DNA from 3 places in the Agrobacterium sp. LEGMi-208b genome. Region 2 is predicted to be linked to each of the others. Evidence: predicted binding sites of a transcription regulator. Region 2 holds the regulator's gene; each other region holds the start of a gene.

The links. Region 2 encodes LexA, which represses DNA repair genes until DNA is damaged. Its sites were predicted from a motif close to TGTTCNNNNTGTGTTCNG; they were not measured.
Region 1: a site for LexA is predicted at 3,924-3,941, ahead of AC5YUO_RS11600 (putative DNA modification/repair radical SAM protein). Genes of this name have one in related genera too.
Region 3: a site for LexA is predicted at 4,501-4,518, ahead of dnaE (DNA polymerase III subunit alpha). Genes of this name have one in related genera too.

Annotation. Positions count from the first base shown of each region.
Region 1 is NZ_CM183445.1:2,387,182-2,397,614, reverse strand. Features, by position in the region: gene AC5YUO_RS11610 (GGDEF domain-containing protein) at 1-1,085, opposite strand, end outside; gene AC5YUO_RS11605 (UdgX family uracil-DNA binding protein) at 1,238-2,686, opposite strand; gene AC5YUO_RS11600 (putative DNA modification/repair radical SAM protein) at 2,686-3,918, opposite strand; gene greA (transcription elongation factor GreA) at 4,140-4,616, shown strand; gene AC5YUO_RS11590 (glycosyltransferase family 4 protein) at 4,706-5,761, shown strand; gene AC5YUO_RS11585 (Lrp/AsnC family transcriptional regulator) at 5,783-6,250, opposite strand; gene trxB (thioredoxin-disulfide reductase) at 6,518-7,492, shown strand; gene AC5YUO_RS11575 (LysR family transcriptional regulator VtlR) at 7,517-8,413, shown strand; gene AC5YUO_RS11570 (ArsR/SmtB family transcription factor) at 9,013-9,303, shown strand; gene AC5YUO_RS11565 (alkene reductase) at 9,431-10,433, shown strand, end outside.
Region 2 is NZ_CM183445.1:157,509-167,941, forward strand. Features, by position in the region: gene AC5YUO_RS00805 (pyruvate dehydrogenase complex E1 component subunit beta) at 1-1,352, opposite strand, end outside; gene pdhA (pyruvate dehydrogenase (acetyl-transferring) E1 component subunit alpha) at 1,370-2,413, opposite strand; gene AC5YUO_RS00815 (FtsB family cell division protein) at 2,567-2,884, opposite strand; gene eno (phosphopyruvate hydratase) at 3,225-4,499, opposite strand; gene kdsA (3-deoxy-8-phosphooctulonate synthase) at 4,649-5,494, opposite strand; gene AC5YUO_RS00830 (VOC family protein) at 5,494-6,387, opposite strand; gene lexA (transcriptional repressor LexA) at 6,600-7,322, shown strand; gene AC5YUO_RS00840 (glutathione S-transferase family protein) at 7,760-8,437, shown strand; gene AC5YUO_RS00845 (ComEC/Rec2 family competence protein) at 8,458-10,433, opposite strand, start outside.
Region 3 is NZ_CM183445.1:271,528-281,960, forward strand. Features, by position in the region: gene AC5YUO_RS01370 (L,D-transpeptidase family protein) at 1-776, shown strand, start outside; gene dnaE (DNA polymerase III subunit alpha) at 788-4,288, opposite strand; gene AC5YUO_RS01380 (ABC transporter ATP-binding protein) at 4,825-5,508, opposite strand; gene AC5YUO_RS01385 (lipoprotein-releasing ABC transporter permease subunit) at 5,524-6,831, opposite strand; gene proS (proline--tRNA ligase) at 6,950-8,272, opposite strand; gene AC5YUO_RS01395 (DUF1467 family protein) at 8,941-9,210, opposite strand; gene AC5YUO_RS01400 (ribonuclease J) at 9,540-10,433, opposite strand, start outside.

The DNA.
Region 1 (10,433 bases), 810 kb from region 2:
AGCGCCCGATCCGCCATTTCCGCAAGCGTCTGGAGATCGCAGCGCACATCGCCAGTGGCGGCAACGCCGATGCTGATGGTCACGCCGACCCGCAGACCACCGCAATCCACTTCCGTAACAGCGACCGCATCGCGAATGCGTTCGCCGATCATGCAGGCCTTGCGAGCCCCGGCGCCCGGCAGGTAAATGATGAATTCCTCACCACCGTAACGCGCCAGCACATCTCCACCGCGGATGCTGCCACCGATGCGTTTCGCCACTTCCTGCAGCACGCTATCGCCGACGGCGTGGCCGAAACGATCGTTGATCGACTTGAAGTGATCGATATCCAGCAACATGGCCGCATCGGCGGGATCGGGCGTCGCAGGCATGGTCTGGAAGAAGAACCGCCGGTTCTTCACCCCGGTCAACGGATCGGTATTTGCAAGAACCAGCAATTTCCGCTCCGACCGCTCGGCCACGAACATCATCACAAACAGGGCGATAGCGAAGTTCAGCATGATGATGAAGAAAAACGCGTTGACCAGATTGATGGTGGCGTAATCCGGGAAAAGCACGCTTTTCATCACCGACAGCGAAATGAGACCGGAGACGCCGGTAATCGCACCCAACGCCAGGCGCGAAAGCAGCGGCTCCCTGCGCCATCCGGCGAAAAGCACCGACGCTCCGGCGAGATAGGCCAGCGCCGCGCAGCCATTGAAGAGCGCCGCGCGAAACGCATTATTGTCTGCCACCTGTAGCGCAACAACCATCGCCAACATGGCAATAAGACAGACGAGGGATATGGTTCGCCGGCCGACGGAGCGTCCATCGCTCAGCGTCTTCAAGCCGAGCCAGATCAACCCATAACCCACTATACCGAAAACGACACTGCCGAGCTGCCATAAGGCCGACGACACTATTCCCCATTCCCCGTAACCGGCAAGCGTGGAGCCGATCGTCATCGACGCAAAACCCGCGGCAAGCGGGACAGGGCCCCACAGGCCGCGATTGGTCATTTTCAGGTAGATGAAACTCAAAAGCCCAACGATGTAAGAACATTTTTGCATCAGTATGACTGTCGCAAGGTCGAGTTCGCCCAACATGATTTGTCCATACGGTCAATAAATTTGAAGACAACAATTATAGTAGCAAGTATAAAATTTCAATAAAAATAAAGGAAAACCAATCGTTAAGCGATACTACTGCAAGTTATGGTTCAAATTTCTCAATAAATCTCCGATACACACATCGAAATCTATTCGAATATTCTAATAAACTTCATATCCTCAACGAACCGCATCACTTCCGCCTCTTTCACCCGCTCATCGGCAAGGCGCAGGAGATAGGAGGGGTGCACGGTCACAAAAAGCGTTCGGCCCTCCTCCATCGGTATGGGACGACCCCTGACCTCCGAGAGCTTTCCCTTCTCGCCGGTCAGCGCATAAAGTGCAGTTGCGCCCATGGCAACGATCAGCTTCGGCCGGACGAGCGCGATTTCCTGATTGAGCCACCAGCGGCATTGCTCCACCTCGCCTGCATTCGGCCGCTGATGAATGCGCCGTTTGCCGCGTGTTTCATATTTGAAATGCTTGACCGCATTGGTGACGTAAAGTCTTTTGCGTTCGATACCGATGTCAGCAAGAGTCCGGTCGAAAAGCTGGCCGGCCGGACCGACAAAAGGCTTTCCGGCGAGATCTTCGTGATCACCCGGCTGCTCACCGACGATCATGACATCCGCATCTTCAGGCCCCGAACCGAAAACCGTCTGCGTGGCGCTGCAATGCAAGGAACAGCGGGTGCAATGGCCAGCCTGCCGCGCCAGCGACGCGAGCGTGCCGTCCGCCGCCGGTTGCGGCATCTCCCGGGCAGCGGCCGCCGCCTGCAGGCGATGGTGAAAGGGTTGCGGCTGGCTTGCCGCCCTCGCGGCCATTTCCAGCACCCGCGCCTCCGCGCCGAGAATGAGCTCGGGAATGAGATCGGCTTCCGGCAGGTTCTTCCAGTATTTCTTCGGCATCTCGGCGGTCATGGCTTTGACCTTGAGGCGGGCCGGATTGAATATATTGGCGTAATAGGTCCGCCAGAGTTCATCCGTCTCATCCGTCAGATCAGGCTTCGCCGCCGCCTCCCGTGACGTCTGCAGCTCGCTTCCATCCCATCGGGCAGACCCTTTGGGCGTGGCGATCAGCCAGTCCATATCGGTAAACCGCCGCTGGAAAAACGCTGCTGTGCGCTCGACGATGAAATGATCCGGCTCGAACCATGCCACGAACCGCCGTCGCCCACCCTGCTCCTGCGGCAGCGGCAATTCCTTAAAACGAACGAAGGCCGTCATCTTGTGACAGTCGCGGCGCACCGACTTCTCAAGCAGGCGGGCCTCCGCAACATCCGGATCGGACTTGAACTGCAGCAGGGCGCGGTCCCGCTTCAGCCGCCACAGCAACCGGTAAAGCAATGCGAAACGGCCGGGATCGCTGTGGCAGATGATAGCCTGCGCCAGCGCCACGAACGAGGCCGGAACGGAAATCTGCCCATTGCCGGCATCGACCCTCGGCAACGGCGCACCGGCGAAATCCAGCAGCCCTGCCCCGTCATCCCGCGACCGCCAGTCAATCATCTCCGGCCGAATATCGGCGGCAAGGGCCGCGCGCGCGGCATCGCGCCACTCGCCGAAATCGCCCCGCCCTTCCAGCACCGGGCCATACATCAAAACAGCGATAATTGTTCGGGCTGCGGCGCAAACATCGCCCGCAGATCCGGCCGTTCGGTCAGCTTGCCCGGCGTCCAGCCCTCGGCGACGATGAAAGCCTTCACCTTTTTCAGGGACACACCAAAACGGGCAATATCCTCCAGCCGCAGCCGCCGGAACCGCCGCGACGACAGAACAGAGGCCACCGTCTTGGTGCCGAAACCGGGCACGCGCAACAGCATTTCCCGATCCGCCGCATTGACGTCCACCGGGAAACGCTCGCGATGTTTCAGCGCGCAGGCGAGCTTCGGGTCGATATCGAGATCAAGCATGCCGTCGCCGCCGATCGCGGTTATCTCGCCAATGTCGAAACCGTAAAAGCGGTAAAGCCAGTCCGCCTGGTAAAGCCTGTGTTCCCGCATCAGCGGCGGCTTGATGAGCGGCAGGTTCTTCGAAGAATCAGGAATGGGGCTGAAGGCCGAATAATAGACGCGCCGCAAACCGTAACTGCCATAAAGCCGGGCGCTGGTGGAGAGAATGGTGCTATCGTCAGCGCCGTCAGCACCAACGATCATCTGCGTGCTCTGGCCGGCCGGCGCAAAGCGTCTGGTCTTTCTTGTCCTGACGGTCGGCTCCCCTGCCTCCTCGATCTTCAGACGGATATCGGCCATGGAACGGCGAATATTGGCGGGCTGCTTTTCCGGCGCAAAGCGGCCAATGCCGCTATCGGTTGGCAATTCGATATTGATCGAAAGGCGATCCGCGTAAAGCCCCGCCTCCTCGATAAGCCTGGGCGATGCTTCGGGAATGGATTTCAGGTGGATATAACCGCGAAAACCATGGGTAACGCGCAACTCCCGCGCCACGCGCACCATCTCTTCCATCGTATGATCGGAGGAGCGGATGATGCCGGAAGACAGGAACAGCCCCTCGATATAGTTGCGCCGGTAAAATTCCAGCGTCAGCCAAACCACCTCTTCCGGCGTGAACCGCGCCCGCTCGACATTGCTGGAGGAGCGGTTGATGCAATAGGCGCAATCATAGATACAGAAATTGGTGAGCAGGATTTTCAACAGCGAAATACAGCGCCCGTCCGGCGCATAGGCATGGCAGATGCCCGACCCTTCCGTGGAACCCAGACCGCCTGACGCTGCGGAGTTGCGTTTTGTCGTGCCGCTCGATGCGCAGGAGGCGTCGTATTTCGCCGCGTCGGAGAGAATGGCCAGCCGTTGCCTGATTGACTTCTTCATAATTATGTTCACTATATGTTCCATTGAAAAATGTCAATCATATTGCTTAAGTCTATGAATAGACCCGGGAATATGCCTTCCTCAAATTTGCTGGCATTTCGCTGTCGTCTTCTGATATAGTCGGCTCAGTTATGATTTTGGCATGGTTCCGGAGTTCCCCTCCGGAACCTGTTTCTTTTTGTGTCTGCAAGTAAAGCGACCGGAATGCGAAGGATAAAAAAATGGTAGAAAAAGTACCGATGACTCAGGGTGGATTCGTCAAGCTGCAGGAGGAGCTGCGCTGGCGCCAGCAGGAGGAACGCCCCCGTATCATCGAGGCGATTGCCGAAGCGCGCGCCCATGGCGACCTTTCGGAAAACGCCGAGTACCATGCTGCCAAGGAAGCCCAGAGCCACAATGAAGGCCGCATCACCGAACTCGAAGACCTGACCGCGCGCGCGGAAGTCATCGATCTTTCCAAGATGTCGGGCTCGAAGATCAAGTTCGGCGCCACCGTCAAGCTGGTCGATGAAGACAGCGACGAGGAAAAGACCTATCAGATCGTCGGCGACCAGGAAGCCGATGTGAAGGCCGGCCGCATTTCCATCTCCTCGCCCATTGCCCGCGCCCTTATCGGCAAGGAAGTCGGCGACAGCATCGAAGTCAATGCGCCCGGCGGCGCCAAGGGCTACGAGATTCTCGCGGTTCAGTGGGGCTGATAAGCTCCAACGCGCAATGCGCCCCTACGCGGGCGCATTGCTTCTTGACGTATTGCCCCCCAAATTAGCCGCAAAGACGGAAGCCCATCTTGTCCCACGTCAGTCTGAAAGATGTGCAGGTGCTTGCGCCGAACTTCAAACGCAGGCTCTCCGGCGTCACCTCCACCATCGTTCAGCTTATTCCGGTGCAGAACCGGCTGGAACAGAAGGTGGCCGTCATCGGCCCGGGCCTGCCGCCGCATCTGCCGCATGTGCGCTTTCGCGATCTGTGGCGGCTCTGGCAAAACGGCCCGCAGGGCGGCCCGCGCATCTGGCATGCCCGTCGCAACCTCGAAATGCTGCCGGGTCTTCTCCTCCGCGACGTGCTGCGCATGAAGGTGAAGCTGCTCTTCACCTCGGCCGCGCAGAGGCGGCATTCCGCCTATACCCGCTTCCTGATTTCGAAAATGGATGCGGTGGTTGCGACCAGCACCCGCTCCGGCTCGTTTCTGGAAGTACCCCATCGCGTTGTCATGCATGGCGTCGATACCGACCTGTTTCATCCGGCCACCGGACCCGAGGACACCATCGCCGCAACCGGTCTGCCGGGCCAATATCTGATCGGCTGCTTTGGACGGGTGCGACACCAGAAGGGCACCGACCTCTTCGTGCGCGCCATGATCGAGCTTTTGCCCGCCCATCCGCAATGGACAGCCGTGGTTTCCGGCCGGGTTACGGCGGAACACAAGGCTTTTGCCGAAGCACTTGAGGCCGACGTCAAGGCCGCCGGCCTTTCGGACCGAATTGTGTTTCAGGGCGAGGTGAACGACATCAAGCCGTGGTACCGGCGGCTGACGCTCTATGTCGCCCCATCCCGCAATGAAGGTTTCGGATTGACGCCGCTCGAGGCCATGGCGTCGGAAACCGCGGTCGTCGCCAGCACTGCCGGCGCCTATGAGGAAATGATCGTCAAGGGTGAGACGGGCGCGGTCGTTGAAGCGGGGGACTATGCATCGCTCAGGGATGCGATAAAGACCTATCTGGCCGATCCGGCTCTGGCATTAAACCATGCCCGTGCCGGACTTGCGCATGTGCGCACCACCTTCCCGCTCGAAAAAGAGGCCACGAGTCTTAGCGCTGTTTATGATGCGTTGCGGCGGGGGTAATCCGCCCTAGGCAACTGCCGCTCAGATTTCCACGAGACCGACGCGCTTGACCTGACGGATGGTGAGCATGGTGCGCACCGTATCGACATTCTCATCCGCCGTCAGAACCTCGATGACGAAATCCTGAAACTCCGTCAGGTTTTTCGCCACGCAATGCAGCAGGAAATCGCTTTCGCCCGATACCATCCAGGCCTGACGCACCAGCGACCAGCCGGACGTCGCTGCGGCAAAGGCCTTCAGATTGCTGTCGGACTGCCGCTTCAAACCGACCATGCAGAAGGCGACGAGATCGAAACCGAGCTTCGGTGCGTTCAACATGGCGTGATAACCCTCGATCACGCCAGCTTCTTCCAGCTTGCGGACACGCCGGAGGCATGGCGGCGCGGAAATCCCGACCCTTTCGGCCAGCTCCACATTGGTCATGCGCCCGTCGCGCTGCAATTCGCGCAGGATTTTCAGATCGATGGCATCGAGTTCGACGCTGGTCACGGAGAAGTACCTCGTTAAGCTGGAGAACTTCCTTGTACTATTCGGCACGGGATTCGCAACATTATGCCACCGCCCGGTCACAAAATTGCGCGCGCATCCACAACTGCCTTGTTGGTAACGCAAGGCTGCCCTTGAATAAAGACACTAGACAACCTTAAATACCGGGCAACGAAGGGGTTGCGGCCTGTCCGCCGTGATGCGGCTGGAAGACGCTGGTGCCGAAAGGCACCGCTACTGAAAGACCCCGTTATTGAAAGGAACGTTTCCATGTCTGCCCGCCACACGAAGGTATTGATCATCGGCTCCGGTCCCGCCGGTTATACCGCGGCGATCTACGCGGCCCGCGCAATGCTGAAACCCGTGCTGATCGCCGGCATGGAACAGGGTGGCCAGCTGATGATCACCACCGATGTCGAAAACTATCCGGGCTTCGCCGATCCGATCCAGGGTCCGTGGCTGATGGACCAGATGCTGAAACAGGCAACCCATGTGGGCGCGGACATCGTCAGCGATCTCGTCACCGAAGTTGAAACCAATGTACGGCCTTTCGTGGTCAGGACTGATTCCGGTCAGGTCTGGACCGCCGATACGCTGATCATCGCCACGGGCGCCAAGGCCAAGTGGCTCGGCATCGAGAGCGAGCAGCATTTCCAGGGCTTCGGCGTCTCCGCCTGCGCCACCTGCGACGGTTTCTTCTATCGCAACAAGGATGTGATCGTGGTCGGCGGCGGCAACTCCGCCGTGGAAGAGGCGCTTTATCTCGCCCATATCGCCAGGTCGGTCACCGTCGTGCACCGCCGCGATAGCTTCCGTTCGGAAAAAATCCTGCAGGAACGGTTGTTCGCCAAGGAAAACGTCAAGATCCTCTGGAACACCGAAGTCGCCGAAATCACCGGCGCGCCGGCAAAGCCGCCCATGCCGCCTTCCGTTTCCGGCGTGAAGCTGCGCGACACCAAGACCGGCGCGATCAGCGACATGCCCATCGATGGCGTCTTTGTCGCCATCGGCCACGCCCCGGCGGTCGAGCTCTTCAAGGGCAAGGTGAAGCTGAAGGATAACGGCTACATGTGGACCGCTCCCGATTCCACCGCCACCGACGTGGAAGGCATTTTCGCCGCCGGCGACGTCACCGACGATATCTACCGTCAGGCAATCACCGCCGCCGGCATGGGCTGCATGGCGGCGCTGGAAGCGGAACGTTATCTCACCGCGCATCAACCGCTTGCTGTCGCAGCGGAATAACCGAAAGGCAGGATAGGCATGGCAATGCCATTGGACTGGGATAAACTGCGCATTTTTCATGCCGCAGCCGAAGCAGGGTCTTTCACCCATGCTGCCGACAAGCTGCATTTGTCCCAGTCGGCCATCAGCCGTCAGGTCAGCGCGCTGGAGCAGGATGTCGGCGTCAAGCTGTTTCATCGCCATGCCCGAGGCCTGATCCTCACCGAACAGGGCGAGCTGCTTTATCGCACCGCCCATGACGTGTTGCTGAAGCTCGAAACCGTCAAGATGCAGCTCACCGAAACGACGGAGAAGCCAAGCGGCAAGCTGCGCGTGACGACGACGGTTGGCCTCGGCCAGGGCTGGCTGACGGACAAGGTGCAGGAGTTCCTGCAGCTCTATCCGGAAATGTCGATCCAGCTCATCCTCGACAATGAGGAGCTGGACGTGAACATGCGCCATGCCGATTGCGCCATCCGCCTGCGCCAGCCGCAGCAGTCAGACCTCATCCAGCGCAAGCTGTTCACGGTGCATATGCATGTCTATGCCGCGCCGTCCTATATCAACCGCCACGGCGAGCCGCAGTCGGTCGAGGACCTCGACAATCACCGCATCATCTCCTTCGGTGAACCGGCGCCCAACTATCTGCTCGATGTCAACTGGCTGGAAAATGCCGGACGTTCTTCCGACAATACGCGTACGCCGCATCTGCAGATCAACAGTCAGACCTCGATCAAGCGCGCCTGCCTGCTGGGGATAGGCATTGCCTGCCTGCCGGATTATATCGTCGGCCGCGATCCGGGCCTTATCCAGCTATCGCTCGCCGCAGACATTCCGTCCTTCGATACCTATTTCTGCTATCCGGACGAGATGAAAAACGCTGCAAAGCTGAAAGCCTTCCGCGACTTCATCGTCGCAAAGGCTCGAAACTGGAACTTCTGACGTTAAAATAATCGACGTCCAGAGATAAGCTTTTAAATTCAAACACTTATTAATAGACAGGCAGGAGGGGTGCAAAGGCGCCCCTCTTCAGCATTGCACATAAAATATACCGGAAATATCGAGGCCTGCATCGCTTGCATGCCTGACCTGCACAAAAAAGAGTTGTTTCGTGCACAAAAAAACACCAAATAGCTCTCAGTTGATGCACACGGTGGCTTTTCCTCCCAGTTCCACCGCATCAGCTGTTCCCCTCTGGAGGTTTTTGACCTTCACACTTAAAGGGCCCTGGATCCATCCGGCGGCCCTCTTTTTTTACCCGCAAGAATTTTCTCCAAATTGGCGAAATATCGCATGATGCAACCTTGTTTTGCATTATTGCCGCTCCCATATTTTAGCTGGCTGTCACGCTCGCCCAAGGCACGCGACAGCTGTTCCCCTCTGGAGGTTTTGACCTTCAAACTTATCAGGCCGCGGAGATATCCAGCGGCCTTCTTTTTTGGAAATCCCTGCCCGCCCGCTCGATCCTCACAGAGACGTGACTTGTATATCGATAGTGATCGATATAAATATCGGACATGTCAGATATTGAAGAAACACCGATGAACCCGGAGGAAATCCTCAAAGCCCTTTCGCATCCCGCAAGGCTGAAATTCCTGGAATGGCTGAAGTCTCCGGAAAGTCACTTCTGCCAGGAGCATCCCCTCAGCATGGGTGTATGCGCCAACCAGTTTCAGATCAGCGGCCTGTCGCAATCCACCGTCTCGTCGCATCTGGCGGTGTTGCAGGCAGCTGGCCTGATAAGGTCGAAGAAGGTCGGGCAATGGGTGTTTTTCGAACGCAACGAGGAAACCATCGACGCCTTCCGCAATTATCTGCAAGCCAATCTCTGAGCCTCCCAAGCTTTGAGCCTCGGGGTGTCGGACCGGAAACCGAAACATGGTTTTCATTCCGGCACCCAGACAGAAAGACAGCGCGTCCCCCGCGCAATTTCGCCAACCGACCAGAAAGTGAAGTCGCATGACCAGTCTTTTCGAACCGGCACAGGCCGGCGATATCGCACTCGCCAACCGTATCGTCATGGCTCCCCTCACCCGCAACCGTTCGCCGGGCGCCATTCCCAACAATCTCAACGCCACCTATTACGAGCAGCGCGCCACCGCCGGGCTGATCGTCACCGAAGGCACGCCGATTTCCCAGCAGGGTCAGGGTTACGCCGACGTTCCCGGCCTCTACAAGCGGGAAGCGATCGCGGGCTGGAAACAGGTTACCGATGGCGTGCATTCGGCGGGCGGCAAGATCGTCGCGCAGATCTGGCATGTGGGCCGCATTTCCCACACCTCGCTGCAGCCGCATGGCGGCCAGCCGGTCGCGCCTTCCGCCATTCCGGCCAAGTCGAAGACCTATATCATCAATGATGACGGCACCGGCGCCTTTGCCGAAACCTCCGAGCCCCGTGCGCTCACCATCGACGATATCGGCCTCATCCTCGAGGATTACCGCAGCGGTGCACGCGCAGCACTGGAGGCCGGTTTCGACGGCGTCGAAATCCATGCCGCCAACGGTTACCTGATCGAGCAGTTCCTGAAATCCAGCACCAACCAGCGGACTGACGATTACGGCGGCTCGATCGAAAACCGCGCCCGCTTCCTGCTGGAAGTTGTCGATGCGGTGGCAGAAGAGATCGGCGCGGGCCGTACCGGCATCCGCCTCTCGCCGGTTACACCTGCCAACGATATCTTCGAGGCCGATCCGCAGCCGCTTTATAATTACGTGGCCGAACAGCTCGGCAAGCGCAATCTCGCCTTCATCCATGTCGTTGAAGGCGCGACGGGCGGCCCGCGTGATTTCAAACAGGGCGACAAGCCCTTCGACTACGCGGCCTTCAAGGGCGCCTATCGCAATGCCGGCGGCAAGGGCCTGTGGATCGCCAATAATGGTTACGACCGTGAGAGCGCCATCGAAGCCGTGGAAAGCGGCAAGGTCGATGCCGTGGCCTTCGGCAAGGCCTTCATCGCCAATC
Region 2 (10,433 bases):
TTTGCCGCGTAAGGCATCGGAACATCCTTGCCGGCGATCGTCAGGATCGGCGCATCGAGATAATCGAAAGCGGCGCGCATGACCTGGTTGGCGATGAAGTCACCGACCGATGACTGCGGGAAACCTTCCTCGACGGTCACCAGACGACCGGTCTTCTTGACCGATTCGATGACGGTGGGCAGATCCATCGGGCGGATGGTGCGCAGATCGATCAGTTCGACATCGATACCGAGCTTTTCGAGTTCCGCAACCGCCTTGATCGCGTAGGTCATGCCGATGCCAAAGGAAACGATGGTCGCATCCTTGCCCTTGCGGTGAATGCGTGCCTTGCCGATCGGCAGCACGAAATCATCGAGCTTCGGCACTTCGAAGCTCTGACCGTAGAGAATTTCATTTTCCAGGAAAATGACCGGATTCGGATCGCGGATAGCCGCTTTCAGCAGACCCTTGGCATCGGCTGCCGTGTAAGGCATGACGACCTTGAGGCCCGGAATATGGCTGTACCATGCGGCATAACATTGCGAATGCTGCGCGCCGACGCGGGCAGCAGCACCGGACGGACCACGGAACACCATCGGTGCGCCCATCTGGCCGCCCGACATGTAAAGCGTCTTGGCCGCCGAGTTGACGATCTGGTCGATCGCCTGCATGGCGAAGTTGAAGGTCATGAATTCGACGATGGGGCGCAGGCCCGTCATCGCAGCGCCGACGCCGATACCGGCAAAACCATGCTCGGTGATCGGGGTGTCGATGACGCGGCGCTCGCCGAATTCCTGCAGCAGGCCTTGAGTGATCTTGTAGGCGCCCTGATATTCGGCGACTTCTTCACCCATGACGAAAACTTTTTCGTCGGCGCGCATTTCTTCGGCCATGGCGTCGCGCAGTGCTTCACGCACCGTCGTCATCACCATTTCCGTGCCTTCAGGAATGTCAGGATCGGCTGCGACATCAATCTTCGGCGCGGCCGGAACCTTTGCGGCTTCCTTGTCAGCGCTCGGCTCCTCAGTCGCTTCGCGGGTCTTGCCGCCGGCGGCGTCCGAACCGGAATTTGCGGCTTCGGCCTTCGGCTCTTCCTTCTTGGCAGAGGAAGAAATGTCGTCGGCGCTTTCGCCTTCCTGAATGAGCACGGCGATCGGCGTATTGACCTTGACGCCTTCGGTGCCGGCATCGATCAGCAGCTTGCCGATCACGCCTTCGTCCACGGCTTCCACTTCCATGGTCGCCTTGTCGGTCTCGATCTCGGCAATCACGTCGCCGGAAGTGACCTTGTCGCCTTCCTTTTTAAGCCATTTGGAAAGCGTGCCTTCCTCCATGGTCGGGGAAAGGGCGGGCATAAGAATTTCTACAGGCATGGGTTTCCCTTTCCCGATCAGAGCAGAATGTCGGTGTAGAGCTCGGAGACATCCGGCTCGGGGTCGTTCTGGGCGAAGTCGGCGCTATCGGCGACGATATCACGGACATCCTTGTCGATGGCCTTCAATTCGTCTTCGCTTGCCCAGCCATGGTCCAGAAGCCGTGCCTTGACCTGCTCGATCGGGTCATGTTCGGAGCGCATCTTCTGCACTTCGTCCTTGGAGCGGTATTTCGCCGGGTCCGACATGGAGTGACCACGGTAACGGTAGGTCAGCATTTCCAGGATGATCGGGCCTTTGCCGGAACGGCAATGTTCCAGCGCCTGGTCGGCGGCGGCCTTGACGGCGCGCACATCCATGCCGTCCACCTGAACGCCGGGGATGCCGAAGGACTGGCCGCGCAGCGAATAGTTCGACTGGGCGGTGGCGCGGGCGGTCGAAGTGCCCATGGCGTAACGGTTGTTCTCGACGATATAGATGATCGGCAGTTTCCAGAGAGCAGCCATGTTGAAGCTCTCGTAGACCTGGCCCTGGTTGGCCGCGCCGTCACCGAAATAGGTCACGGAGACATTGTCGTTGCCGCGATATTTGTTGGCGAAGGCGAGACCGGTTCCAAGCGAAACCTGCGCGCCAACGATGCCGTGGCCGCCGTAAAAATGCTTCTCCTTGGAGAACATGTGCATGGAGCCGCCCTTGCCCTTCGACAGGCCGCCCTTGCGGCCTGTCAACTCGGCCATGACGCCACGCGCGCTCATGCCCAAGGCGAGCATGTGGCCGTGGTCGCGGTAAGCGGTGATAACCTGATCGCCTTCCTTCTGCGACATCTGCATGCCGACAACGACGGCTTCCTGGCCGATGTAGAGGTGACAGAAACCACCGATGAAGCCCATGCCGTAAAGCTGGCCTGCCTTTTCTTCGAAACGGCGGATCAAAAGCATTTCGCGGTAAGCGTGAAGCTCTTCGTCCTTCGAGAAGTCCGGGCTGTTCTTGCCGGTGAATTCGGTTGCGGACTTTGCCGTGGTCTTGCGGCCGGATACGGTCGCTGGTTTTCGCGGCGCCATTCATCCCTCCCTGAGTTGCCGTTTGAATGGATAGAGTGGCGCGTACCATATGCAAGAAAATGCCATGCAGCAATGCTTTAAACGCATGGCACATATTCACGCTAAGATGCTGTGAATAAATCAAAAATGTTAAATTAACCTGATTTCGGTTAATTAGAAATATGTGTTCATGATGACGATTTCATCCGTGCGGGACATATTCAGCTGGTAGCGGGAAATCTCGTCGATCATGTCGCGCTCAAGCGAACCGTCGCTCAGCAATTCCACCTGCCGCTCCAGCGCCACGCGCGCCTGCGTCAGCTTGGCAAGCTCAGCCGTCCGGGTAATACGCTGCCGCTCCAGCCGCTCCGTCGCCTGCAGGCCGAAGTCGCCATGGATGGAATGATAACCGAAATAGGAAAGAAAAGCGATCGTGATGGCCGGAACGATCAAACGGCCGAATCGTCTTTTTTTATGATGTCTGGTCCACATGCCGGAGAGAAGCCTTAAAACGCATAACCTTTGAGTCTCAAGACTAAGCCGGATTGTTTAACTATCCGTTGACCTTAAATTGCAATCGGCAAGTGGGCATGAAAAAGCCCGCCGGAGGGCGGGCTGAAAAAGGCGGCGATGTCAGATAAATCTCGTCATGCCGGACTTGATCCGGCATCCAGCCACGGCGCGTCTGCGCCGTGAGAGGAGTCTCTCGCGATCAAGGACTTGATCGCGCTGGACCCCGGATCAAGTCCGGGGTGACGGAGCGAGGATGGTATCCATCGCCCCTCAAACGAGCCCACCAAGCTGGCGGAAGACATCGCGGAATCCGGGCGAATTACCCGCGCAGGATCGAACGACCGGCGTAAGCAGCCTGCGGGCCCAGCATTTCCTCGATGCGGATCAGCTGGTTGTACTTTGCGAGCCGGTCGGAACGGGCAAGCGAACCGGTCTTGATCTGACCGCAGTTCGTGGCAACGGCGAGATCGGCAATGGTGGAATCTTCCGTTTCGCCCGAACGGTGCGACATGACGGCGGTGTAACCGGCCTTGTGCGCAGTTTCGACCGCATCCAGCGTCTCGGACAGCGAACCGATCTGGTTGACCTTGACGAGGATGGAGTTGGCAACGCCCATCTTGATGCCGTCACGAAGACGCGCCGAGTTGGTGACGAAAAGATCGTCGCCGACCAGCTGGCACTTGTTGCCAATCAGATCGGTGAGCGCCTTCCAGCCGTCCCAGTCGTCTTCAGCCATGCCGTCTTCGATGGAGATGATCGGATATTTGGCAACGAGTTCGGCCAGATATTCAGCCATCGCGCCGGATTCCAGCGTGCGGCCTTCGCCTTCGAGAACGTATTTGCCATTCTTGAAGAATTCCGTCGATGCACAGTCGAGGCCGACATACATGTCTTCGCCCGGACGATAACCAGCCTTTTCGATCGACTTCATGATGAAATCGAGTGCTGCCGGTGCGCTTTCGAGACCGGGGGCAAAACCGCCTTCGTCACCGACATTGGTGTTGTGACCCTGAGCGGACAGTTCTTTTTTCAGCGTGTGGAACACTTCCGAACCCATACGCACGGCTTCGCGGATGTTTTCCGCGCCAACCGGCAGGATCATGAATTCCTGGAAGTCGATGGGGTTATCGGCATGGGCGCCGCCATTGATGATGTTCATCATGGGAACCGGCAGCAGATGCGCGTTAGGGCCACCGACATAACGGTAAAGCGGCAGGCCGGACGCTTCAGCCGCAGCCTTGGCGACGGCAAGCGAGACGCCAAGGATGGCGTTGGCGCCGATGCGCGACTTGTTCGGCGTGCCGTCAAGCGCGATCATCGTCTGGTCGATCTGGATCTGGTTTTCGGCATCGAAACCGCCGATGGCGTCGAAGATTTCCGTATTGACGGCTTCTACCGCCTTTTCCACGCCCTTGCCGAGATAACGCTTGCCGCCATCGCGCAGCTCAACCGCTTCATGCGCGCCGGTGGAGGCGCCGGACGGAACGGCCGCACGGCCCATGGAGCCGTCTTCGAGATAGACATCGACTTCAACGGTCGGGTTGCCGCGGCTGTCGAGGATTTCGCGCGCGATGATATCGGTAATGGCAGTCATGGTCTCTCCCTTGGGAATGGAACAGATATTTTCCGTCGCCTGTCTTAGACGATGGCGAAGAAATTACAATGACGGCGGGCGGCAGAAACGGCCCGCCCGCCATTAAAATCGATTGGCACGGACCGTGCCCGCCGTAGCGCCCCCGCCCCTCAGGCTTTGGTGATGGCGTCGAAAGCAAGCAGCTTTTCCAGCAGCTTCGGCATGTCCTTCAGATGCACCATGTTGGGGCCATCGGACGGTGCATTGTCCGGGTCCTCATGGGTTTCGATGAAGAGGCCTGCGACGCCGACAGCAACCGCCGCCCGCGCCAGAGTCTCGACGAATTCGCGCTGGCCGCCCGTTGAGCCGCCCTGCCCGCCCGGCTGCTGAACCGAATGCGTGGCGTCAAAGACAACAGGCGCACCGAGCGAAGCCATGATCGGCAAGGAGCGCATGTCGGAAACAAGCGTGTTGTAACCGAAGGAGGCGCCGCGCTCGCACAGAAGCACATTCGGATTGCCGCTCTCATTCAGCTTGGCCAGCACGTTTTTCATGTCCCAGGGGGCGAGGAACTGGCCCTTCTTGACATTGATGACGCGGCCGGTTTTCGCGGCGGCGACGAGAAGATCGGTCTGGCGGCTGAGAAAGGCCGGGATCTGCAGCACATCCACCACTTCGGAAACGATGGCGCACTGTTCTTCGGTGTGAATGTCGGTCAGAACAGGAAAGCCGAATTCCTTCTTGAGATCGGCGAAAACCTGCATGGCGCTCTCAAGGCCGATGCCGCGCTTGCCGGAAAGCGAAGTACGGTTCGCCTTGTCGAAGGACGACTTATAAACGAGCCCGATCCCCAGCTTGTCGCAAAGCTCCTTCAGAACGCCAGCGATCATGAAGGCATGTTCCCGGCTTTCCATCTGGCAGGGGCCGGCGATCAGGGAAAATCGCTCTGTATTGGAAAAGGAAACCGAATTGGCGCCGTCGCCGGCGGTGACTTTGAGATTGTTCGTAACGCTCATCATTTTTCCTCGAAGGCGAAGGCAACGCCCTGACCGGGTGCTGCGGACACCACCAGACGGCCGTCCGCTTCTGCGCTGGAGACGCCATTAGCAGTAAGCACCGCTTCTGTCACGGCAAGATCGTCAACGGAAAAGACGATGCCCGCGCCGTGCAATCCGCCGCCGCTCCACTTATTGGCGTTCACGGGGGCATTTACGGGTTCATCGCCGAAGGCCGGTTTTCCGGTTAGTCTTATGCGTGCATTGCCGGTTGCGAAAACCACATCACCATCCGCAGACAGCGTGCCGGCACAGCCAAAAACCGTTTCGATCAGCCGGGGCGAATCCACATCACCGCCGTAAGACAGCACGATCTCGCATAGCCCGGTAGTGCCGTTGGCATGCCGCTCCAGCGCCACGCGGTCACCCGGCAGGGCCTGCAGCCGCTCACAACTAAACAGGAAGAAATCCGCCGCCGGCCCACTTGCCGCAAAGGCGAGCCGAAAGGCCGCCTCGCTTTGCGAACCGTCCGGCATCTTGACCGGACGTGAAAATTCGAAGACTTCGCCCGCCGAAAAACCGGAGGCAACGAATCTGCCATGATCGGCCAAAGCGTCCTCCGTCGCGGCGACAAGAGCGGAAAACCCCTCCTCTCCGGCATGATTGCGGAAGGCATGGTCCCTTGCGGTGAACACATCTCCCCTGCCGATTGAGGCGATATACTTATCCGGCTCAGCAATTGCTAGGGGCTCCAGATAGGTGCCGTCTGAGAAAAAAACGCAGGCATTCTGGGTGCCGAAGGGGTGGAGAGCGGTGGGCGCGACCGTGAATCCAAGGCTCGCAAGGCGATCTGCGGCAAGCGTAAGGACCTTCACGGGCAGAACGAGGTGGTCGACACGGTGGGGCTTCGTCATTGTCGTGCTTCCTGCTTGTCAAGTCCGGCAGGACCATGCCGAACAGTCCGGACCGCAGAAAAGCACAATTGTGCGCTTTCAGGCAAATCATCAAAACAACAGATAGCGGCTTCACGAAATTTTAGGGGATTGCGGAACACATATGGAACATATAGTGTTCGTTCTGTATTTGTTTCGCGACTTCAACGACGATTCTCAAGGGTGTTTTCCTCATGCTCACGCGCAAACAGCAGGAATTGCTTCTCTTCATTCATGAAAGAATGAAAGAGTCCGGCGTGCCGCCCTCCTTCGATGAAATGAAGGACGCACTCGATCTTGCCTCCAAATCCGGCATCCACCGGCTGATCACCGCACTCGAGGAGCGCGGCTTTATTCGCCGGCTACCTAACAGGGCGCGGGCGCTGGAAGTGATCAAATTGCCGGAGGCCTACACGCCGGGTGCGAGGCCGCAGCGCGGCTTTTCGCCGAGCGTCATCGAGGGCAGCCTCGGCAAGCCGAAGACGCCGGAACCGGCCCCCGCCCCCAAGGCGCCAGCCAATGATCTCGGCGGCGCCGTCACCGTGCCGGTCATGGGCCGCATCGCCGCCGGTGTGCCGATTTCCGCCATCCAGAACAACACACATGATGTGGCCGTGCCGGTCGACATGCTGGGTTCAGGCGAGCATTACGCACTTGAGGTCAAGGGCGACTCGATGATCGAGGCCGGCATTTTTGATGGCGATACCGTCATCATCCGCAACGGCAATACGGCCAATCCGGGCGATATCGTCGTGGCGCTGGTGGATGATGAAGAAGCGACCCTGAAGCGTTTCCGCCGCAAGGGAGCCTCCATCGCTCTGGAAGCGGCCAATCCCGCCTATGAGACCCGTATTTTCGGACCAGACCGGGTGAAGATCCAGGGTAAGCTGGTTGGGCTGATCCGCCGTTATCATTAATTGGCGGCCTTTTTTCGCTGTGAGCGTCATCGGAAAGATGACGCTCCCTTTGAAACATCGCGGTTTGCCCGCTGGAACGATGCGGCTTTGCAGAGGTAAAGAGAGATCATCCAGAGGATCGGCGCGTCTTTTGTCGTGAAGGGTGGTTCCGGCTTCATGCCAGATGTTTTCGTTGTGGTGCAGGCTGCGGCAAAATGGGAGCTGGTTGAGACCATGGACAATGGGCATCCTTCGTTTCGTTAAGCAGGTATGCAGGTTATCAGTCTCTTCGCGGAGTGTTCCGCTGTCGGTCTCCGGGCGGTGACGTGGATGTCGGTCCTTCTCCCTGCCCTCACCTTCCCATTTATCAATGCGGCTTATGGGAGCCATGGATTATTTGCGATATTCCAAGGCCCATCCGCCGTTATAGAAATGCGCGTCATATCGGGGAGCACGCCATGTACGATCTTTATATCGCCAACAAGAACTATTCCTCATGGTCGCTGCGGCCCTGGATATTGATGCGCACGCTCGGCATCGCCTTCGATGAAAAACTCGTTCCCTTCGGCGAAGGCGTTTCCTTCTCTACCTTTTCCCCGACCGGCAAGGTGCCCTGCCTTGTCGATGAGGGCGTGACGGTTTGGGAATCGTTGTCGATCGCCGAATATCTGGCGGAAAGACACCAGGGCGTCTGGGCGAGCGACAAGCAGGCAAGGGCCTGGTCTCGTTCGGCGGCGAGCGAAATGCATGCGGGTTTTTCCTCGCTGCGCAATCTCTACCCCATGTCGGTCGGCATTCGCGTAAAACCGAAGGGTGGCGATGCCGGGCTTGCGGCCGATATAAAGCGCATCGATGCGCTGTGGAGCGAAGGTCTCGCGAAATTTGGCGGGCCTTATCTTGCGGGCCAGAAATTCACGGCGGTCGATGCCTTCTTCTGCCCGGTGGCCTTTCGTTTCCAGACCTATGGGGCGGAACTTTCGCCCGCGGCAAAAGCCTATTGCGACCGGCTGCTTGCCCTTCCCGCCATGCGCGAATGGTACGAGGCCGGACTGAAGGAGACATGGCGCGACGCGGCGCATGAAGAGGAAATCGGCGGGATCGGCGATATGACCGCGGATTTGCGCATCAAGGCCTGACGATCCATGCTGGCGGCACTTTATTGCGATGCCGCCAGCAACCGGGTCACGGCATCAGGCAGGTCGTGTTCAAAGCGGCCGCTTTTCCAGTCGTAATAGCGATGTTCGCTCCAGGGCCTGTCCATTCGGGCGATTGCGGCGCCCAACCTGCCGACCACCCCTGCCTGATCGCTGTCTGCGAAGTCCAGCTCCAGCGAACCGAGCCGCCGCAAAATATCGCGGTTCAACAGGAGCGCGCCCGAGCGGCATTGGGAGAAGGAGGTTCTGCGAGAGACTATAACGATATCGGCGATATCGCAGGCCTTTCCAGCAAAGCGGCCGTCTTCCAGAACGATGATCCATTCGCCGCTTCCCGCGCGCGCTGCGCACCATATGCCTTTGCTGCAGGTAAAAACACCGGCTTCGGCGTCTCTAAGGGCCACCGTCATCCGCCGGGCGACAGCGCTCATCTCTTTCGGATCGAGCTTCGCCTTCGTGGTCAAAGCCACTTTGGTTGTCGTGGTCTCGCTCTTGAGAAAGACCGGCGGCACAGGCTGTTCCGGCAAAAGCAGCGCCCTTTGCCACTGACCATAAACGAAACCCTGCGGCTGAGCTTTTGTCGTGTAGACTTTGCCGTCCGCCAGCAGCGCCACCAGCTCGCCATCCTCATGAACGAGCAGATCAGGCGGGTTGCGATAGGCCGCGGCGGCCGACAGGCCAAAGGCGAGGAACAGAAACGGCATGCCGAGAAGCGCAAGCCGGCTGCGCAGCAATGTCAGCAGCAGAAAACCAGCCGAAGCGAGACCCAGAAACCAGTCATGGGGTCGTCCCGTTGCCGCACTTCCTCCCCAGGACGCCACCTCCTGCGCAACCTCGATGACGAGGGCCATGCCGTAACCCATGACCTTCAGGAATGGCGCGTCGAGCCCGAAGGGCATCAACAGCATGGCGACAAGGCCGAAGGGCATGACGATGAGCGACATCAGCGGCATGGCGGCCAGATTGGCGAAAAGTCCATAGGTGGTGACACGCTGGAAATGCTCGACCGAATAGACCGCCGTCGAGAGCCCGCCGATCAGCGACGTCGTCATGACGCCGCCGATGATGGCGCCCGCCGTTTGCGCCACCGTCATCCATGCCGGTTTGCGCCCGATGAACAGACGTTCCCGCTCGGCGCGCCAGCGGCTCCAGGCGGCGTAGGAGGCGACGAGCGCGATGGTCGCGGCAAAAGACATCTGGAAGCTCGGCCCCATGATTTCCGATGGCGAAAAAGCAAGAATGACCAGCGCGGAAAGCGCCACATTCCTAAGGCTGAGCGAGGGTTGATCGAACAGCACCGCGATCAGCATCACCGATGTCATCAACCAGGCGCGTTCGGCGGAGACGGCGAAACCGGAAATGAGATAATAGGCAAGCGTCATCAGGAGCGCGGCGAAAGCCGAAATCTTCTTGACGGGCCAGCGCTGTGCAAATGCCGGAAAAAGACTGAAGGCAAGCCTCAGCCCGACAAAGAATATGCCGGACGCCAGCGCCATGTTGAGGCCGGATATGGCGACGATATGGGCAAGGCCGGACAGTCGCAACGCTTCCATCGTCTCGGGAGATATGGCCTGTCTCTCATCGGTGACGATGGAGGCGGCAAAGGCTCCGGCATCGCCGCCGATGGTGTTGCGGATGCGCTCGGCAATGGCGGTACGAAGGCCATAGAGTTGCATGTCGGCCCATTCCAGCCAGTCGGTCTTCGCGTCGATGCCGGGTGGAGTGACCGCCTGTGGCGGCTTGTAGAAGAATCCGGTCGCGCCTATGCCCTTGAAATAGGAGGCGAAGACGAAATCGTTGAGCCCCGGCAAAGCCGGGCCGGACGGCGGTGAAAGCCGCGCCTTGCCACGAATGGTCGCGCCAAGTGCGACAGGCTCGCCTGCCCCGCGTGAGAGAAGCGAGACCTTCCCCGGCGGGCGTGACAGTGTCGGCGCCTCCGTCGCGGCCAGCTGCACCACATATCGCCAGTTGCCACGGG
Region 3 (10,433 bases), 110 kb from region 2:
CACGCGACGATGCCGATGACGGCAAGCTGCTTCTGTCGGATGTGGAGCTGCGCCCGGCAACCTACGATGCCTCATTGGGCACGGTCGAGGTCGCCGTCAATGAAAAGACGCAGGCCCTCAAGCCGGTGACAAAGACCAGAGAGCCCTCGCCGCTGCGCATTCTCATCACGCGCCGCGGCGAGCGGGAAAAGGTGATGGATATCCAGGCCGTGCTGACCCGCCTCGGTTTCGACGCCGGTTCCGCCGATGGTTATGCCGGCGAGATGACGGTGAGCGCCATCAACGGGTTCAAGCGCTGGAAAGGGCTGAAAACCACCGGACCGCTTCTGACCGACGCCTTTGTGACGGCGCTTTACGCGTCTGCCGGTGAGGATCATCCGCCGAATGGCCAGATCATGGTACGGCAGGACTTCAAGCCACTGTTCGAAGCAGCCATCGACATCAAGGATCCGGAAGTGGCGCTCGGAACCCATTTCCTCGAGGCCGTTTCCGTAGACCGCGCTGCCGGAACCGCCGAATGGAACGGCGTGACGCTCGAAAATCATCTGCCGGCCGCTGCCCGCAAACGGCTTGGCATTACCGTTACCGAAGCGCCCGGCGGTTTCGACCAGCTGAGCGCCGTGCTCAGCCGCCTCGAAATTCCCGCTAAGATACGCAACCGGATCGAGCAGGAGCTTTCAAGCGGAAGCTCGATCACCGTTTCCGATCTCAGCCACCAGATGGAGACAGGAACCGGGACCGACTTCATCACCGTCACGAAAGAGGGGCCAGTGTGAGGGATTTCGGCTTACACCAGTTCCACATCAACGACCCCGGGAGCGGACCGCAACGCGGCGGCGATTTCAGGTGAAATGCGATATTTCTCCGTCAGCTCCACCTCGATCTCGCGGCTGCCCTCATCCTTGATGACGATGAAATAGACCGATCCGTCACCCTTGGTGTTGAGATGGCGGGCGACGGTTTTCAAAGGACCGGAATCGCGCACATAAACACGAAGCGCCTTCTGCATCTGCACGGATTTTTCTTCCAGCGACTGCGCGGTCTGGATACGCAGACCTATGCCTTCCGGCCGCTCTTCCGCCTGTACGGTGATGACAAGCGATTTGCCGACTTCCAGCAGATCGCGGAACTGGCCGAGCCCTTCGGAAAACAGCACGGCCTCATATTGCCCTGATGCATCCGAGAAGGTGACAATGCCCATCTTGTTGCCGGTGCGGGTCTTGCGCTCCTGCTTGCCCGTCACTGTGCCGGCCAGACGGCCGGCGGTCGCACCCTGTTTCACCGCAGCGGAAAAATCAGCGAAATTCTGCACCCGCAACTTTTCCAATATGGGGCGATAGGTATCGAGCGGATGGGCGGTGAGGTAAAAGCCGAGCACCTGATATTCGCGCAGCAGTTTTTCCGAGGCGAGCCAAGGCTGGAAGGCAGGCAGGACCAGCTTTTCCGGGCCATTGCCGCCGCCGGAGCCGAACATGTCCGACTGGCCGATCGTGCGGTTGTTCTGCGCCATCTGGGCATAACCGATGATGCGGTCCAGCCCGCCGATCAACTCGGCGCGGTCGCGGCCGAAGCAGTCGAATGCACCGGCATTGATGAGGCTTTCCAGCACACGCCGGTTGATCTGCTTGGGATCGATGCGCAGGCAGAAATCCTCAAGGCTCGTGAACGGCTTGCCATCACGCACTTGGACGATATGTTCCACCGCCCCCTCGCCTACGCCCTTGATGGCGGCCAGCGAATAATAGATGCGGTTTTCACCCGTCTCGAACTGACGGAAGGAGGTCTGTACCGAGGGTGCGACCACCTCGATGCCGAGACGGCCGGCATCCTGACGGAAGTCGTTGAGCTTTTCCGTGTTGGCCATATCGAGCGTCATGGAGGCCGCAAGGAACTCCACCGGATAATGCGCCTTCATATAGGCGGTCTGGTAGGACACGATGGCGTAAGCGGCGGCATGGCTCTTGTTGAAGCCGTAATTGGCGAATTTCGCCAGGAGATCGAAGATGGTGTCGGCCTGCGGTTTCGAGACACCGTTCTTGATGGCGCCATCGACGAACCGCTCGCGCTGCTTGTCCATCTCCTCCTTGATCTTCTTGCCCATGGCGCGGCGCAGAAGATCGGCTTCGCCGAGCGAATATCCTGACAGGACCTGGGCGATCTGCATCACCTGTTCCTGATAGACGATAACGCCCTGCGTTTCCTTGAGCAGATGGTCGATGGTCGGATGGATCGATTCCAGCTCCTCCTCGCCATGTTTGCGGGCATTATAGACCGGAATGTTCTCCATCGGGCCGGGACGATAAAGCGCCACCAGCGCGATGATGTCCTCGATGCAGTCCGGACGCATGCCGATCAGCGCCTTGCGCATGCCCGCACTTTCCACCTGGAACACGCCGATGGTTTCGCCGCGCGACAGCATCTCGTAGGTCTTGGCGTCCTCGAGCGGAATGGCGGCGAGATCGACCTTGATGCCGCGTTTGGCAACAAAATCGACGGCCACTTTCAGCACCGTCAGCGTCTTCAGGCCGAGAAAGTCGAATTTGACGAGGCCGGCGCTTTCCACCCATTTCATGTTGAACTGGGTGACCGGCATATCGGATCGCGGATCGCGATACATCGGCACCAGCTTGGAGAGCGGGCGGTCGCCGATGACGATACCGGCGGCGTGGGTGGAGGCGTGGCGGTAAAGCCCCTCGATCTTCTGGGCGATATCCAGGAGGCGGGCGACGACCGGCTCCTTGTCCGCCTCCTCCTGCAGGCGCGGCTCTTCCTCGATCGCCTTGGAGAGCGGTGTCGGGTTGGCCGGGTTGTTGGGCACCAGCTTGCAGATCTTGTCGACCTGGCCATAGGGCATTTCCAGCACACGGCCGACGTCGCGCAGGGCCGCGCGCGCCTGCAGCGAACCGAAGGTGATGATCTGCGCCACCTGCTCGCGGCCATATTTGGCCTGCACGTAACGGATCACCTCTTCGCGGCGATCCTGGCAGAAGTCGATATCGAAGTCGGGCATCGAAACGCGTTCGGGATTGAGGAAGCGTTCGAACAGCAGCGAGAAGCGCAGCGGATCGACATCGGTAATGGTCAGCGCATAAGCCACGAGCGAGCCCGCACCCGAACCACGACCCGGGCCAACCGGAATATCGTGCTGCTTGGCCCATTTGATGAAGTCGGCAACGATCAGGAAGTAACCGGGAAACTTCATGCGCGAGATAACGCCGAGCTCGAAATCCAGCCTTTCGCGATAATCCTGTTCCGTATAACCAGGCGCCATGCCGAGCGCGGCAAGCCGCTGATCCAGTCCCTCCACCGCCTGCCGGCGCAATTCCTCGGTTTCGGCGCGTTCGGCCGCTTCCGGATCGTCGCTGGCACCGGTGAATCGCGGCAGGATCGGCCCGCGTTTCTTCAGCACATAGGAGCATCTGAGTGCAATCTCGACGGTATTCTCCAGCGCCTCTGGAATATCCGCAAACAGCGCCGTCATCTCCGCGCGGCTCTTGAGGTAATGATCGGGTGTCAGGCGGAACCGGCTGTCATCGGACACGATGGCGTTATGCGCCACCGCCATCAGCGCATCATGTGCCTCGTAATCGGCCTTGGACGGGAAAAACGCCTCGTTGGTGGCAACGAGGGGGATGTCGTGTTCATAAGCAAGACCAATCAGGCGCCGCTCATGGGAACGGTCGTAACCGGCCTGACGCTGCAATTCGATATAGAGCCTGTCACCAAAGAGTGACTTCAGCGTCAGCAGCCGCTCCTTCGCCTGCGCGGCGTGGCCTTCCTTCAGCGCCATATCGACGGGACCGCCGGAAGCGCCGGTCAGCGCAATGAGGCCCGCATTGGAGGCTTCTTCCAGCCATGCGCGGGTAATGTGTACGGAATGGCTGCTGCCCTCACCTTCCAGATAGGCGCGGCTGACGAGATCCACCAGCCGCTCATAGCCTTCCGCATTGGCGGCAAGGAGAACGATGGCGGGGAGTTTCTGGAGGTGGCTATTGTGGTTGCGGCGATCCTCCGCCGCATCCTGCATGTCGATGGACAGCTGGCAGCCAATGATCGGCTGCAGACCTTCGTCCCGCGCCTTTTCGGAAAATTCCAGCGCGACGAAAAGATTGTTGGTATCGGTAATGGCAATGGCTGGCTGGCCGTCGCCAACGGCCTTGGACATGATCTTCTTGAGGGGCAACGCCCCCTCAAGCAGGGAGTATGCGGAATGAACCCGAAGATGGACGAAACCGGGGGTCTTCAGCGTTTCGCCAGAGGTCTCTCCACGCACAACCGTATCGCCCATATCGTCTTCCTGTCATTCTGAATCGAGGGGGCGATTTTCCGATTTCCGGCGCTCAATGTCCACCGTTTTGCGGCGTCCATACAGGCTTCTGCGCCGGTGTCTTCTTCACAGGGCGGTGAGGATCACCGAAAAGCTGGCCACAAAGACAGCGATGGAGGCGAAAGCGGCAACGTCACGGATGAAATCAGTCATTGGTCTCTCCTTACTCGTTATGTTCCAACTTTGTTCTCATTTTGTTCGATTGTCAACAGGGTTTTGCTGATATTCCCCTTGCTAATGCGACAGAATCGCCTTCGGTTCCCGGATAGAGAACAGCAAGCCGCTGACTCCAAAGCGAAAAAACCCGGAGGGCAGAACACCTCCGGGTCCGGAAAAAATTCAAATCTGGAGAACAGGCGTCCCTTGGAGAAGGCTGACCGGACCGACTCGCTGCATTGGCGCAACCCGTTCCGGAACCATCACCTCCATCGCGGAGGTGACCATCTCAAGCGCTGCGGAAGCAAACGATGCACGGAATCGGCCTCGTGCAATCGATCTTAAAAATCGACGATCTTGCCGTCGGAGAGCGTCACGCGTCGGTCCATACGGGCGGCGAGTTCATGATTATGGGTGGCGATCAGCGCCGCGAGGCCGGATTGGCGCACCAGTGCCTCCAGCGCATCGAAAACATAATGCGCGGTTTCCGGATCAAGATTGCCGGTCGGCTCGTCGGCCAGCAGCAGGAGCGGCGCATTGGCGACGGCGCGGGCAATGGCGACACGCTGCTGTTCGCCGCCGGAGAGTTCGGCCGGGCGATGCTCGCCGCGATGGCCTACCCGCATATAGTCGAGCAGCGCGCTGGCACGCTTGCGGGCCTCCGCCTGCGTGAGACCGGCGATGAGCTGCGGCATCATCACATTTTCCACCGCGGAGAATTCCGGCAGGAGGTGATGGAACTGATAAACGAAACCGATATCGCTGCGGCGGATCGCGGTGCGCGCTTCATCCGGCAGGCCGTTGCAGGGCGCGCCGTTGATATAGACCTCGCCGGCATCGGGATGTTCGAGAAGCCCTGCCAGATGCAGCAGAGTGGACTTGCCGGTGCCCGAAGGGGCGACCAGCGCCACCATCTCACCGCTCTTCAATTCAAAATCGGCCTTGCGCAGAATGGAAAGCGATGTCTCGCCCTGACCATAGGTTCTCTCGACACCGGTAAGCCGCAGCACTGTTTTTTTTGCCATATTGCGAAGCGGTCCTTATTCGTAACGCAGGGCCTGCACCGGATCGAGCTTGGAAGCCCGCCAGGCCGGGAAGATCGTTGCCAGGAAAGAAAGCGTGAGCGCCATGATGACAACGGAAATGGTCTCGCTGATATCCATTTCGGCCGGAAGCTGGCTGAGGAAATAAAGCTGCGGATCAAACAGAACGGTGCCTGATATCCACGAGAAGAACTGGCGGATCGATTCCACGTTGAGGCAGACGATGACGCCAAGCGCCACGCCGGCAAAGGTGCCGACCATGCCGATGGCCGCACCGGTCATGAAGAAGATGCGCATCACGGAGCCAGAGCTTGCACCCATGGTGCGCAGAATGGCGATATCGCTGCCCTTGTCCTTCACCAGCATGATGAGACCGGAGATGATGTTCAACGCCGCCACCAGCACGATGAGCGTCAGGATCATGAACATCACGTTTCTTTCCACCTGCAGGGCGGAGAAGAAAGTCTGGTTCCGCTGTCTCCAGTCGGTGATATAGACCTGTCGTTCGGCGGCCTGCTCCACCAGCGGCCGGATGCCGTCGACATCATCAGGACGACTGACATAAAGCTCGATGGACTGCACGATGCCATCGGCATTAAAATAGAGCTGGGCTTCGGACAGCGGCATGTAAATCATGGACGCGTCATATTCCGACATGCCGATCTCGAAGACGCCCGAAATCTTGTAGGATTTGACACGCGGATTGACGCCCATTGGCGTCACGTCGCCTTCCGGGGAAATCAGCGTGATATCGTCGCCGGCCGTCACGCCCAGCTGGGCGGCAAGCCGTGAACCGACGAGAACGCCATCACCCGCCATGAAGCCGACGAGATCGCCGGTCTTGATGTTGGTCGCGACTTCCTTGACCTTGTCGATATCTTCCTGGCGCACACCGCGCACCAGCGCGCCGGAGCCTGCGCCGCCGCGGCCGGAGGCGAGCGTCTGGCCCTCCACCAGCGGCAACGCCATGGTGACGCCGGGAACGGCGGCGAATTTCTTCGCCAGCTCATCGTAATTGTTGAAGGGCTGGTCGATCGGCTGCACGATCATATGCCCGTTAATGCCGAGAATGCGGGAAATCAGTTCGGTGCGGAAACCGTTCATGACGGCCATGACGATGATCAGCGTCGCCACGCCCAGCATGATGCCGACAAAAGAAAAACCGGCGATGACGGAGATGAAGGCTTCCTTGCGCCGAGAGCGCAGATAACGCCAGGCCACCATACGTTCAAAAGCGGAAAACGGCCGAGCGGTCTTTGCCCCGGCGGAAACAGCCGCACCCTTTTCAGCCTCGGCTTGTGCCATGTCGTCTCCCTGATCTCAAACTGCAAGGCCGGTCTTTCCTAAAACCGGCCTTTCTTTCTGCGGCTGCGCTACGAAACCGGAGCGGACTTCGGGTGAAGCCGCTCCGCTTTTCGCTCGCTTAGCCGAGCACCTTGTTCATTGCCGCCTCGATTGTGACGGTTTCACGTTCGCCGGACTTGCGATCCTTCACTTCGACTTCGCCGTTCGCGACAGAACGCGGGCCGACGATGATCTGCAGCGGCACGCCAATCAGATCGGCGGTGGCGAATTTCTGGCCTGCACGGTCGTCCGTATCGTCGTAGAGAACATCCTTGCCGGCGTTGGAGAGCGAATAATACAGCTTTTCACAAGCCGCATCGCAGGCCGCATCGCCAGCCTTCATGTTGATGATCACGACATCGAACGGAGCGACCGAGGCCGGCCAGATGATTCCATTCTCGTCATGCGATGCTTCAATGATGGCGGGAACAAGGCGCGTCGGGCCGATGCCATAGGAACCCATGTGGACAGGGTGCTCCTTGCCATCCTTGCCCTGCACTTTCGCGCCCATCGGCTCGGAATATTTGGTGCCGAAATAGAAGATATGGCCAACCTCGATGCCGCGCGCGGAAAGACGCTCGCCATCGGGAATGGCGTCGTAGGCGGCTTCGTCATGCATTTCGGACGTGGCGGCATAGTCCGCCGTCCATTCATCGAATACGCCCTGCAGAGCCGCGACATCGTCGAAATCGGTGCTTTCGGCGGGAATTGCGCGATCCAGGAAGCTCTTGTGGCAGAAGACTTCGGATTCGCCGGTATCGGCCAGAATGATGAATTCATGGCTGTGATTGCCGCCGATCGGGCCGGTATCGGCGCGCATCGGAATGGCGCGCAGGCCAAGGCGCTCGAAGGTGCGCAGATACGCCACGAACATCTTGTTATAGGAATGGATCGCATCTTCCTTGGTGAGGTCGAAGGAATAGGCGTCCTTCATCAGGAACTCGCGCGAGCGCATGGTGCCGAAACGCGGACGCACCTCGTCGCGGAACTTCAGCTGGATATGATAGAGGTTCAGCGGCAGGTTCTTGTAGGACTTCACATAGGAACGGAAGATGTCGGTGATCATCTCCTCATTGGTGGGGCCGTACAGCATCTGGCGGTCCTGGCGGTCCTTGATGCGCAGCATCTCCTTGCCGTAGTCATCGTAACGACCGCTTTCCTGCCAGAGTTCGGCCGTCTGCAGCGTCGGCATCAGAAGCTCGATGGCGCCGGCACGGTTCTGCTCCTCGCGGATGATCTTGTTGACCTTGTCCAGCACGCGCTTGCCGAGCGGCAGCCAGGAATAGATGCCAGCCGATTGCTGCCGGATCATGCCGGCGCGCAGCATGAGGCGGTGAGAGACAATCTCGGCTTCCTTGGGGTTTTCCTTCAGGATGGGCAGGAAATAACGGCTAAGACGCATGACGGCTTCCATTGATGCGGACGACCGCGCCACAGGCGCGGGAATCGCCCCGAATAAAGGGATATTGGCGCCGGATATAGCCGTTTCCCGCCAAGAAGAAAACCCGCCATGAAAAGAGGGATAAAGGCCATTTCAAGGTATTTTCGCGATAGCTAATTCGCGTCAAAACGCTTTGGCCGGAATAATATTCTTGATCAGGTGCGACATAATGCACCACAGGGAATTTTTTGCCGACTGTAACAAATATGCAAAAAATGAGATGACAAGCATGGGGGTTTGGGCTAGCTTTAGCTTACAAAAGAGGCAGGAAGTTTAAATTCTTGTCATTTTCGCGGTCAGTCTTGGGAGGATCAGATCTTAGGCGCGCTCGTCGCTGCCCCGGCAACGGTTACAGATCACGCGAAACCTGGAAAACAAGGCTGAAAGGCCTTGTTTTTTTTTGCTTCTACACACAGTGCCCTGCTTCCGACCGTCATTCCAGTAGAATTGCGGCAGTGAATCACGCACGCGGACACACCCCCGCTGTGTGCACGATAGATATGACATCCATATGACACAGGGCTCAGCCAGTTTTGCCGGAAACTGCCGCTTGCATGGGCAGAGACTTCGGTCTTCCCGTCAGGCTTATTGCGCGGATACGGGCGGGGCCGAGATCATCAGCGCTTTTTTCAGTCGAAAACCGGAATAATTCTTGGCAAGTCATCAAGGCTGACACCGAACCACCAGGTTCCGCCATACCAGAGCCCACAGATCAGCGCCGAGATCAGGGTCGTCCACAGAACGATCCGCCCGCCCCTGAATCTGGATGGCGCACTGGCCACCGTGCCCAGCGCCACATCGCCATCCTCATCCTGGGTGCGCAGCCCAATCGGCAGTACGATGAAAAGCACCGTCCACCAGACGATGAAATAAACGGCGAAGGCCGAAAGAAGCGGCATGTGATCCTCCTGCACAATGCGCTCTTGTAACGCATTCATCGGCGAACCGGAATCAATTCTCGGCAAGACGCGCAAAAAGCCTTGGAAGGACAACCAGAACCGCGCTTTGAGCAGGTGCCGTGAGGTCGCTGACGAAGGCGGACGACCTCTCCTCCGTCATGCCGGTCCCCGGAACCAGCCCGAGGATGATCCGGCATCCAGCTACGGCGCGGCTGCGCCGTGAGATGAGTCTTTACGCGATCAAGGACTTGATCGCGCTCGACCCCGGATCTAGTTTTGGGTGACGGAGTGCGGATGATACTATCGCCCGAAAGCTCCTGCCTCCCGGATCAAACCTTCGTCACGAAAACCGTCACGATCGGCTTCTTGCCCCAGCTCTGGTTGGCAGCGGCGCGCACGGCGCGGCGCACCGCTTCGCGCAGCAGTTCCAGATCCTTGCGGCGGGCACGCGGGATGCTTTCGACGGCGCCGAGCACGGCGTCATAAAGCGTGTCCTCCATAGCCTCGTCCTCGTCATCGAACTCCGGCAGGCCGAAGGGCACGACATCGGGATCGCCGAGGAAATCGTAACGGCTGTCCAGCACGACGTTGACGGCGACATGGCCTGCGAAGGAGAGCTTGCGGCGATTGCTGATGCCCATCTCGTCCATATCGCCGACAAGATTACCGTCCTTGAAAACACGACCATGCGGTATGTCGTCGATAACCTCGGCCGGGCCGGGTGCCAGGCGCAGAACATTGCCGTTGCGCACCTTCGGCACCTGCGAGATGCCGGCCTGTTCGGCCAGTTCCTTCTGCGCCACCAGATGCGCCGCCTCGCCATGAACAGGCACGACGATCTGCGGCTTCGTCCACTCGTACATCCGCAGCAGTTCGTTGCGGCGCGGATGGCCGGAGACATGCACCAGCGCCTCATTATCGGTGACGATATGAACGCCCTGCTCGATCAGGCCGTTCTTGATCTCGATGATCGCCTTTTCGTTACCGGGAATGGCGCGTGAGGAAAATACGACCGTATCGCCGGAAGCCAGTGCCACATTGCGCATCTCATCACGCGAAAGCTTGGCGAGCGCTGCGCGCGGTTCGCCCTGCGAACCGGTCAGGATCAGCACCACACGGTCGCGCGGAATATAGCCATATTCGTCTTCGGCGAGGAACGGCTTGATGCCTTCCATGATGCCGAGATCCTGCGAGACATTCACGACGCGCTTCAGCGAGGAGCC